Regions from separate parts of the Rhizobium sp. SG741 genome, predicted to be linked through region 1. Evidence: predicted binding sites of a transcription regulator. Region 1 holds the regulator's gene; each other region holds the start of a gene.
The links. The regulator PhoB, encoded in region 1, activates phosphate uptake and scavenging genes when phosphate is short. The targets are predictions, from matches to a motif close to TGTCATNNANCTGTCAT.
Positions count from the first base shown of each region.

Region 1 (3,277 bases):
GGGCACTTCGTAGAGGTTGGACAGGTGCCATACCTTGTCAGCCTGCGCCTTCAGTTCGGCCACGAGATGGGGATGCGCATGACCGAGCGAATTGACTGCCACACCGGCCGCGAAATCGAGGTAGCGTTCGCCATTTTCCGTGATCAGCCAGACGCCCTCGCCTCGCTCGAACCGCAGCGGAGCGCGCATATAGGTGTCATAAAGCGCCGCTGTCTCGGCCATGGCGTATCTCCTCGATCACAACCCTAAGGACCAATCGCTTCCTTTCCATGAAACGGGTCCGAAAAAATCAAAAATGCCGCCTTGCGGCGGCGTGGGCACTATTGATGTTTTGCACCGCGATGTCAACAAAACTGGCGATTTAGCAGGTGCGAGAGAGCGGCCGCAGCCGAACGGGATGCGTTGGCCGGATCATATTGCATAAATGCCACGCCAGGACAGCAAGTTGGGGAAAACCTCGAAATCGATTCCTCAAGATTCCCGCGACTCTTGTCACGGAGTCAGCCTCACACTAGGTTAAAAACCAATTGCTAGACTGCATGCGGCGGAACTAGTCACCACAATTTTAGAGCGTTTCGCGCCTCGATCCTATGCGGGGCAATGGTGAAGGATTCTGCCATCGGAAACGCGACAGCGGAGACAGGGCATGAATTGGACAGACGAACGCGTCGAGAAGCTTAAAAAGCTATGGTCCGAAGGGTTGAGCGCCAGCCAGATCGCGGCGCAGCTGGGCGGTGTCAGCCGTAACGCCGTCATCGGCAAGGTGCACCGCTTGAGCCTGCCGGGCCGAGCGAAGGCGGGCGGCACGGCGACCGCTGCCCGAACGCCGAAGCGCGGCGCCTCGGCGCCCCGCGCATCGAATTATACATCGCGCGTCGCAACCCGCACGGTTACCCGCCAGCAGGGCGCGACCATGCTCAAGGAAGAGATTGAGGTCGATGCGGTCAACGAGATCCAATATCGTCCGGCTGCCAACGTCGTCGTTCCGATCTCTCGGCGCCTCGTCCTGACCGAGCTGACGGAACGCACCTGCAAATGGCCCGTCGGTGACCCGCTGAAGGACGATTTCCACTTCTGCGGCAACGAGAGCCCGGATGCATCGCCCTATTGCGGCTACCATCAGCGCCTGGCCTACCAGCCGGTGCATGAACGGCGTCGGCCAGCTCAACCGCGCGGCTGAGATGCCCCATAGAGCAATTCCAGGAAAAGTGCGAAGCGGTTTTCCTGGAATTGCGTAAAAACAATAGCATAGAGCCGTCACGCGAGTCGGTGAAACGCGTAGCCGCTCTAGATCAGATAAACGAAACGGGCCGAAAGGCCCGTTTTCTGTTTCCGCCGCTATGTCGATGCCTGAACGGGCGTACCCGCTCAAGCTTCCATGGAGTAACCCGCACCGCGAACGGTGCGGATGACATCCTGCATATTGGAGAAATTGAGCGCCTTGCGCAGGCGGCCGACATGCACGTCGACGGTACGTTCGTCGACATAGATATCGTGTCCCCATACGCCGTCGAGCAGCTGCGAACGCGAGAAGACCCGGCCCGGCGAGGACATCAGGAACTCCAGCAGGCGGAATTCCGTCGGTCCCAGCCGCACTTCGCGGCTCTTGCGGTGAACGCGATGGGTCTCGCGATCCAGCTCGATATCGCCGCAACGCAGTACCGTGGAGAGAACCTCCGGGCGGGCGCGCCGCAGCATCGCCTTGACGCGGGCCATCAGCTCCGGCGTCGAGAACGGCTTGACGACGTAATCGTCCGCGCCGGTGGAAAGACCGCGCACGCGCTCGCTTTCCTCGCCGCGGGCCGTCAGCATGATGATCGGCAGGCGCTCCGTCTCCGGCCGCATACGCAGCCGGCGGCAGAGCTCGATGCCGGATACACCGGGGAGCATCCAGTCAAGGATCAGAAGATCGGGGATGCGCTCCTGGAGACGCAATTCGGCTTCATCGCCTCTGAGGATCGTATCGACCTCGAAGCCCTCAGCCTCGAGATTGTAGCGCAGCAGAACGCTGAGCGCTTCCTCGTCTTCTACAACAGCAACTCTCGGAACCATGCGCCTCTGGTCTCCTTTTCTTCGCTTCCAGATTATTCCGTCACCGCGCCAACGGTGTTGGCGGTATCATCCTTCGGGCGCTCGCCTTCTGGCTGGGCGCCGGTCGCCATGTAATAGATCGTCTCGGCGATGTTGGTGGCATGGTCACCGATGCGCTCGATGTTCTTGGCGCAGAAGAGAAGATGCGTGCAGGTGGTGATGTTGCGCGGATCTTCCATCATGTAGGTCAGCATCTCGCGGAAGAGCGAGGTGTACATCGCGTCGATTTCCTCGTCGCGCTCTCGGATCGACACAGCCTTGTCCGGCGAACGGGTGGCATAGACGTCAAGCACTTCCTTGAGCTGGCTGAGCGCCAGTTCGGAGAGATGCTCGATGCCGCGGGCAAGCCGCCGCGGAACGCCTGTGCCCTGCACGGCGATGACGCGCTTGGCGGTGTTCTTGCCGAGGTCGCCGACACGCTCCAGATCGGAAGCGATGCGAATCGAGCCCATGATCTCGCGCAGGTCGGCGGCCATCGGCTGCCGGCGGGCGATGGTGACGATCGCCTTGTCGCCGACTTCCCGTTCCGCATGATCGAGAATGACGTCGTCGGAAATGACCTTCTGCGCAAGACTGGTATCGCTTTGGACCAGTGCGCGAACGCTGTCGCTGACCATTTGCTCGGCCAGACCGCCCATTTCCGCAATGCGGCGCGTCAGGAACTTCAGGTCTTCGTCATAGGCAGAGAGAATGTGAGTGGAGACCATTTTTCTATCCTCAAGGTGAACTGTGTGAAAGGAGCCGCGCGCACGGCATCATCAACCAAAACGGCCCATGATGTAATCCTGCGTGCGGAAATCGTCGGGATTGGTGAACATTTTATCGGTATCGTTCTCCTCAACCAGATGGCCGAGATGAAACATTGCGGTGCGTTGCGAAACGCGGGCTGCCTGCTGCATGGAATGCGTCACGATGACGATGGTGAAGTTTTCCCGCAGCTCATGGATCAGATCCTCGACCTTTGCGGTTGCGATGGGGTCGAGCGCCGAACATGGCTCGTCCATCAGGATGACCTCTGGACTGACTGCGACCGCGCGAGCGATGCACAGACGCTGCTGTTGGCCGCCGGACAGGCTCGTGCCGGCATCATAGAGCCGATCCTTGACCTCGCCCCAGAGACCGGCTTTCTGCAGGCTGGTCTCGACGATATGCTCGAGATCGGCTTTCGAGCTGTGCAGGCCATGGA
Region 1 covers NZ_JAAZQP010000003.1:391,370-394,646, reverse strand. The annotation lists gene FHT29_RS10385 (aspartate aminotransferase family protein) at 1-222, opposite strand, end outside; gene FHT29_RS10380 (GcrA family cell cycle regulator) at 647-1,180, shown strand; gene phoB (phosphate regulon transcriptional regulator PhoB) at 1,369-2,052, opposite strand; gene phoU (phosphate signaling complex protein PhoU) at 2,085-2,798, opposite strand; gene pstB (phosphate ABC transporter ATP-binding protein PstB) at 2,850-3,277, opposite strand, start outside.

Region 2 (3,277 bases), on a different contig from region 1:
GCGCTTCGTCGATAGCCGCTTGTCGAGCATATCGAGCGTCTCGAAGAGGCGACGGGTGTTTTCCTCGTAGGCCTCCTGCGCTGTCGCGAAGCCGGCCTTGTAGACGCCGTTGTTGACAGTGTCGTAGACGATCTCGTTCAGCGCATCGATGTCCGATCGCAGGTCTGCGGGATAGAAATCCTCCCTTGATCCGGTCAACGCATCGAAGGCGCTGTTGAACATGCGGATGATTTCGGCTGACTCATTGTTGACGATCGTGCCGGTCCGCTTGTCCCAGAGAACGGGGACCGTGACACGACCGGAATAGTGCGGATCGGCCTTGACGTAGATTTCCCAAAGCGCCTTGGCGCCGAAAAGGGGATCGAGCGTCCCTCCGTCTTTCCCTTTGAATTCCCAGCCGTTTTCCAGCATCAACGGATCGACGATCGAGACCGGGATCAGATCCTCGAGCTTCTTCAGCCTGCGGAAGATCAGGGTGCGGTGCGCCCAGGGGCAGGCAAGCGAAACGTAGAGATGGTAGCGTCCGGCCTCGGCCTTGAAGCCTCCGGTTCCAGTCGGGCCGGGTGTGCCGTCCGGGGTGATCCAGTTACGGAACTGCGATGCGGCCCGCTTGAAATGGCCCTTTGTCTCCTTGGTGTCGTACCAGACGTCGTGCCAGACGCCGTCAACCAACATGCCCATTGTTCTGTCCTTTCGGAAATGCTGCTGCCAACTTAACCTCGAAGATACGGCATGCCGACCGAATTTCGAGACGATAAACGATGAACACTGCGTTGCTGGCATGATCGGCAGGCATCGGAGGCGTTCCACTTGGGTCACATCATCGTGCAGACACGATCAGCGTCAACAAGCAGCGGCCCGCATTTTACATTGGACGCGCCGGATATTTCCTGCTATCGGGCTTGTCACACTTTGAGGACCGCTTGTCATGAAAGTCACCAGAAGCCTGCGACGACGCCGATGATCCCGAACGCTCGATGAGCGCCTTCGAGAACAATTCCGTCTGTCTATATGGTTTCCTTGGTCTAATGTACAAGCACGATCTGGTCTACCTCACTGAGGATGCGTCGCACGACGCTGTCATCGAACTCATCAACGAAGAAGCATTCGGTCCCGGCCGGTTCACCCGTGCCGCTGCACGGATTCGCGAGCAGGGGCCGCATGATCGCACGCTGTCCTTCATCTGCGCCGACGACGGAGAAACGATCGCCTCCGTGCGCATGACGCCGGTGCTTGCCGGCTCGGTCAAGGGGCATCTGCTTGGGCCGCTCGCAGTCCGGCCCTCGCACAAGAACCAGGGTATCGGCCGCGAACTCGTGCGGATTGCTGTCGAAGCCGCCAAACGCAAGGGGTCGGAAGCGGTCATCCTTGTCGGCGACCCGCCCTACTACGGCCCGCTCGGCTTCGAAAAGGTTGCTTATAACGCCCTGACGTTTCCGGGTCCGGTCGATCCCAATCGCGTTCTGGTCGTGCCGATTGCCGCCGACACGCATGAGCGGCTGCATGGTTCGATCGTCTGGCGTGATGGTTCTGTTCCGGCCGTTATTGCCGAAGACGAAGATGCGAATGAGATGGTGCCGCTGACCGCAATTGCGGTCTAGCGGCCGTGTCATCCACAGTTGTACCTAAGCCCGTGGCTCTCGCATTCCGACGCCCGGTCATTTTTCATCGACCTGTCATATAGCCAACCTAAGAGTTTTCCTCGCCCTATTCCGGGCGATTGCTAAACTTTGGGGTAAAGCAATGACAGGAAATCTCACACAGAAAGACATATTCCCGACCAGTCAGCTCGAAGAAGCCGACGGGGAGGGACAAAACTGCACCGACAATCCGACGATGGGGGAAATCATCAGTCGTCGTTTTTCGCGCCGTGGCTTCCTGCAAGGGTCGCTCGCCGTTTCCGCCATCGCTGCAACGGTGGGGCCCGTTGCTTTGATGAGCGCTGAAAAGGCACGCGCAGCCGGCGGTTCCGCCTTCATTTTCAAGGAGGTCGAAGCCGGTGTCGATGCCGATCATCATGTCGCGGAAGGTTATGATGCGAATGTCCTGCTGCGCTGGGGCGATGCGGTTTTCGCTGACTCACCTGCCTTCGATCCGAAGAACCAGACGGCAGAAGCACAGCGCCGCCAGTTCGGCTACAACAACGACTATGTCGGCTATATCCCGCTCGGCGGCTCGTCCGAGCACGGCCTGCTGGTCGTCAATCACGAATACACCAATCCGCACCTGATGTTTCCGGGCCTGGTGACCGTTGCGGACGGCAAGATCAAGCAGGCACCGCTGAGCAAGGAGCAGGTGGATATCGAAATGGCAGCCCATGGCGGCACCATTGTCGAGATCCGCAAGGTCGACGGCAAATGGCAGGTCGTGCCTGATGGCAAGTACAACCGTCGCATCACGACCATGACCGAGATGCAGCTCACCGGCCCGGCAGCGGGCGACGAGCGGCTGAAGACGGTGGCAGACGCCAGCGGCAAGAAGGTGATCGGTACGCTCAACAACTGTGCCGGCGGCGTAACGCCCTGGGGCACCTACATCATGGCCGAGGAAAACTTCCACGGCTATTTCTCCGGCAAGCTGCCCGAAGGCCACAAGGAGGCCGCCAACTACAAGCGCTACGGCGTGCCGGAAGGCGGATATGAGTGGGCGAACTTCCACGACCGCTTCGACCTCGGCAAGGAACCGAACGAGCCCAACCGCTTTGGCTGGATCGTCGAAGTCGACGCCTTTGATCCGCAGTCGGTACCGAAGAAGCGCACGGCGCTCGGACGCTTCAAGCACGAGGGCGCTGCCAACATCATCTCGAAGGATGGCCGCGTGGTCTTCTATCTCGGCGATGACGAACGCTTCGACTATGTCTACAAGTTCGTGACCGCTGCTGCCTATAACGAGGCTGACCGCGCCGCCAACCTCGACTTGCTCGACAACGGCACGCTCTATGTCGCCAAGTTCGCCGACGACGGCGCGCTGCAATGGCTGCCGCTGACGTTCGGACAGGGTCCGCTGACGACGGAAAACGGCTTTACGAGCCAGGCCGACGTGCTGATCGAAACCCGCCGCGCCGGCGATCTGCTCGGGGCGACGAAGATGGACCGCCCGGAGGACATCGAACCCAATGCCGTCAACGGCAAGGTCTATGTGATGCTGACCAACAATACCAAGCGCAAGGCGGAACAGGTGAATACCGCCAACCCACGCGCCGACAACGCCTTTGGTCACATCATCGAAATCAGCGAGGACGGCGGCGAATTCTCGGCGACGTCAGGCAAATGGGAAG
Region 2 covers NZ_JAAZQP010000001.1:883,778-887,054, forward strand. The annotation lists partial or broken gene FHT29_RS04505 (glutathione S-transferase family protein) at 1-681, opposite strand, end outside; gene FHT29_RS04510 (N-acetyltransferase) at 1,029-1,601, shown strand; gene FHT29_RS04515 (PhoX family phosphatase) at 1,744-3,277, shown strand, end outside.
Region 2: the regulator PhoB is predicted to act here: its motif matches at 1,664-1,680, upstream of FHT29_RS04515 (PhoX family phosphatase).

Region 3 (3,277 bases), on a different contig from region 1:
CGCTCGATGTGCACAAGCAAGCGCATGCCTTGCTCAAGCCGGGAATCCGCGCCTCCGAGGTGGTGGAATTCATCGACCGGCGGCATCGGGAGGCGGGCGCCCATGGCGGCTCGACTTTCTGCATCGTGTCCTTTGGCGAGGCAACGTCACTCCCGCATGGCGCCAATGGTGACCAGACGCTCGGCGAAGACGATGTCATTCTCGTGGACACCGGTTGCCGCATCGACGGCTATCACTCCGACCTGACGCGAACCTACAAGCTGAAGACAGGCGACAGCGCCTTCGAACAGGCCTGGGCGATCGAGCGCGATGCGCAGCAGGCCGTTTTCGATGCCGCAAAGCTGGGCGCAACCTGCTCAAGTCTGGATGATGCTGCTCGTGCCGTGCTTGCCAGATATTCCCTGGGGCCGGACTATAAGCTGCCAGGACTGCCGCACCGCGCCGGCCACGGCCTCGGGCTGGAAATCCATGAGGAGCCCTATATCGTGCGCGGCAATGCGACGACGCTTGCTGCCGGCATGTGCTTCTCGAACGAGCCGATGATCGTCTTTCCGCAGAAATTCGGTATCCGGCTCGAGGACCATATCCACATGACGGCGGATGGTCCGCGTTGGTTCACCCAGCCGTCCAAGGGGCCGACCGAACCATTTTCCTGATGGCAGGCGACCCCGGCGCTCCGAAGGGAACTAACGCCGGGAAATGCCTGAAGAACGTATGAGCCGTGCTCACGCCTGGAACGGAATAGTACGTCCCGGCTGCTTAGCCTGATCCTTGGTATAGGAGACACCGTGGACCTTGATGCCCTGCGCATTGAGCAGGGTGATGATCCCGCCCTTGTTTGAGAGTGCAACGGGAGGGTGGATTTCGACAACCTGCGTCGCGCCGGCAGCAATCGAACCTGCGAGCGGCATTGCGTTCTTCTGCTTGTCCTTGATTTGCCAGCCGGTGAGATCGACGGGCACATCGGCGGTATTCAGCAGCGTGACGGTTTCGCGTTCGGGCGTCTTAACGTCGTTGACATAGGCGGCGATGATGCGCACCAGCCCGTCCGGTACATCGAAGGTCGGGATGGCATCACGGTCGACCGGCGCATGCGGCAGGTTCGGATGATCCCGGCTCGGCGCGACGATGACGGACCCGTCCGTGTCGTCCGAATGCCACGCCTGCGTCTGGAATTTCATGAAGATCGCGACCCATTGCTGCTCGCGAGGAAACTCCAGTATCAGGCCGCCGTCCTGCCATGGACCGTTCTGAGAGGCGTATTTTCCGCCCGGATTGCCCTGATTGAAATGGATGTCATGAATGCCGCGGCCGGGTTTGAAGCCGAAATATTGATCCGCCTTGTTATTCTCCGGTCCCCAGGTCTCGCCAAAGGCATAGATCATCGCCTGTTCGTCCGACATGGCGCGCTGAATGTAACTATCGATCTTTTCGTTGAGATCGTTGTCGGGGCCTGCCGCCGAAATCGGAAGCGGTTTCAGTTCCCAGGGCTGCATGAGATTGCCGCGAATGAAATCGAGCGCGACGCCACCGGGTTGGCTGGGCGTCGGGTGCAATCCTTCCGGCAGCTCGGCCAGCTGTGCCGTGATTGGATGTTCAAAGCGGTCCCGCACGAGGAATTCGACCTCGCTTCCGTCCTGCGAACGCACATTGACCGCGATGCGATACAGCGTTCCATTTTCCGAAACGAGCACCTGATAATGCGGGCTCGAGCCGGTCGCCAGGCGATTGTTGATGGGTCTGCCTTTGAGCACGGCGTAATTGTTAAGCGGCATGACATCCTCCCTGGTCTATTTTAGGAAGAGCATAGTGTCGTACTTGAATGAAACTTCTGCGACATTAAAAGATAGCCGCGCGCGCGTCAAAGTTCTATCAGTTTGCGCTGTTTGGCTCCGGCGAGGAAAAAAGTCGTCGCTTAGGTCGCTCTTTTTCCCTCTTCATCGAAGACGTGCAGATGCTGCGGCGGAAAGGCGACATTCACCTGGGTACCGGCGCTCAACGCACTGCGATCCAGCGTGAACACCTTGAACGGCAGGCCATGCAGAGAAAGGTGCAGGATGATGCCGAAACCCGTAGGCTCGAGAAGCTCGACATTGGCGGCCATATCGGACTGATCCGAAGAGAGGACGACATGCTCAGGCCGGATGCCGAGGGTCGCCCTGACGCCTGACCGCAAGTTTAGCGGCGCCGGTAGCGGCACGACGGTGCCGTCCTTCAGCTTCATGCTGCCCGTTTCATAGGTCGCATCGAGAAAATTCATGCCGGGTGAGCCGATGAAGCCGGCAACGAAGAGGTTGGCGGGGCGGTCGTAGAGCTCAAGGGGGCTCCCGACCTGCTGGACCACCCCGCCATGCATGGCGACAATCCGGTCCGCCAGCGTCATCGCCTCGATCTGATCGTGGGTGACGTAGATCGATGTCGCTTTCAGGTCGCCATGCAATTTCTTGATTTCGGCCCGCATCTGTTCGCGCAGACGGGCGTCGAGGTTCGACAGCGGCTCGTCGAAGAGGAAGGCTTTCGGCTGGCGCACGATGGCGCGTCCCATGGCGACGCGCTGACGCTGGCCGCCGGAAAGCGCCTTCGGGCGGCGCTCAAGCAGGGGATCGAGGCCGAGCTTCGCGGCAGCTGCCGCGACCGCTTTCGCGATACTCTCCTTCGCCATCTTCCGAAGTCGCAGGCTGTAGCTCATGTTGCCGGCGACATTCATATGCGGATAGAGCGCGTAGGACTGGAAGACCATGGCGATGTCACGGTCCTTCGGATGCAGCTCGTTGACGCGCTTCTCGGCGATACGGATCTCGCCGCCGCTGATGTCCTCCAAGCCGGCGATCATTCTGAGCAGGGTCGACTTGCCGCATCCCGATGGGCCGACGAGGACGACGAACTCCCCATCCTTGATCCTCAGATCGATGTCGTGCAGCACCTGCACATGGCCGTAGGCCTTCTTGACGTTCTGGATATCGATCGATGCCATGTGACTAACCCTTGACCGCGCCGGCCGTCAGGCCCTGCACGAGATAGCGTTGGATGAGCAGGAAGAAGAGTGCGGCCGGAATGAGCGCCATGACGCCCGCTGCCATCATCTGCCCGAAATCCACCGAGAATTTCGAGACGAAGGTGAGAAGCCCGACCGGGAAGGTCGCGGCCTGATTGCCGTTGATCAGCATGAGCGCGAAGAGCAGCTCACTCCAGGCGGCCGTGAAGACGAAACCGAGCGTCGCGGCGATGCCGGGCAGCGTCAGCGGCAGGATGATCTGCCGGAAGGCGATAAACTGGG
Region 3 covers NZ_JAAZQP010000006.1:144,422-147,698, reverse strand. The annotation lists gene FHT29_RS17165 (Xaa-Pro peptidase family protein) at 1-656, shown strand, start outside; gene FHT29_RS17160 (DUF2278 family protein) at 726-1,775, opposite strand; gene ugpC (sn-glycerol-3-phosphate ABC transporter ATP-binding protein UgpC) at 1,916-2,974, opposite strand; gene FHT29_RS17150 (carbohydrate ABC transporter permease) at 2,979-3,277, opposite strand, start outside.
Region 3: the regulator PhoB is predicted to act here: its motif matches at 1,823-1,839, upstream of FHT29_RS17160 (DUF2278 family protein).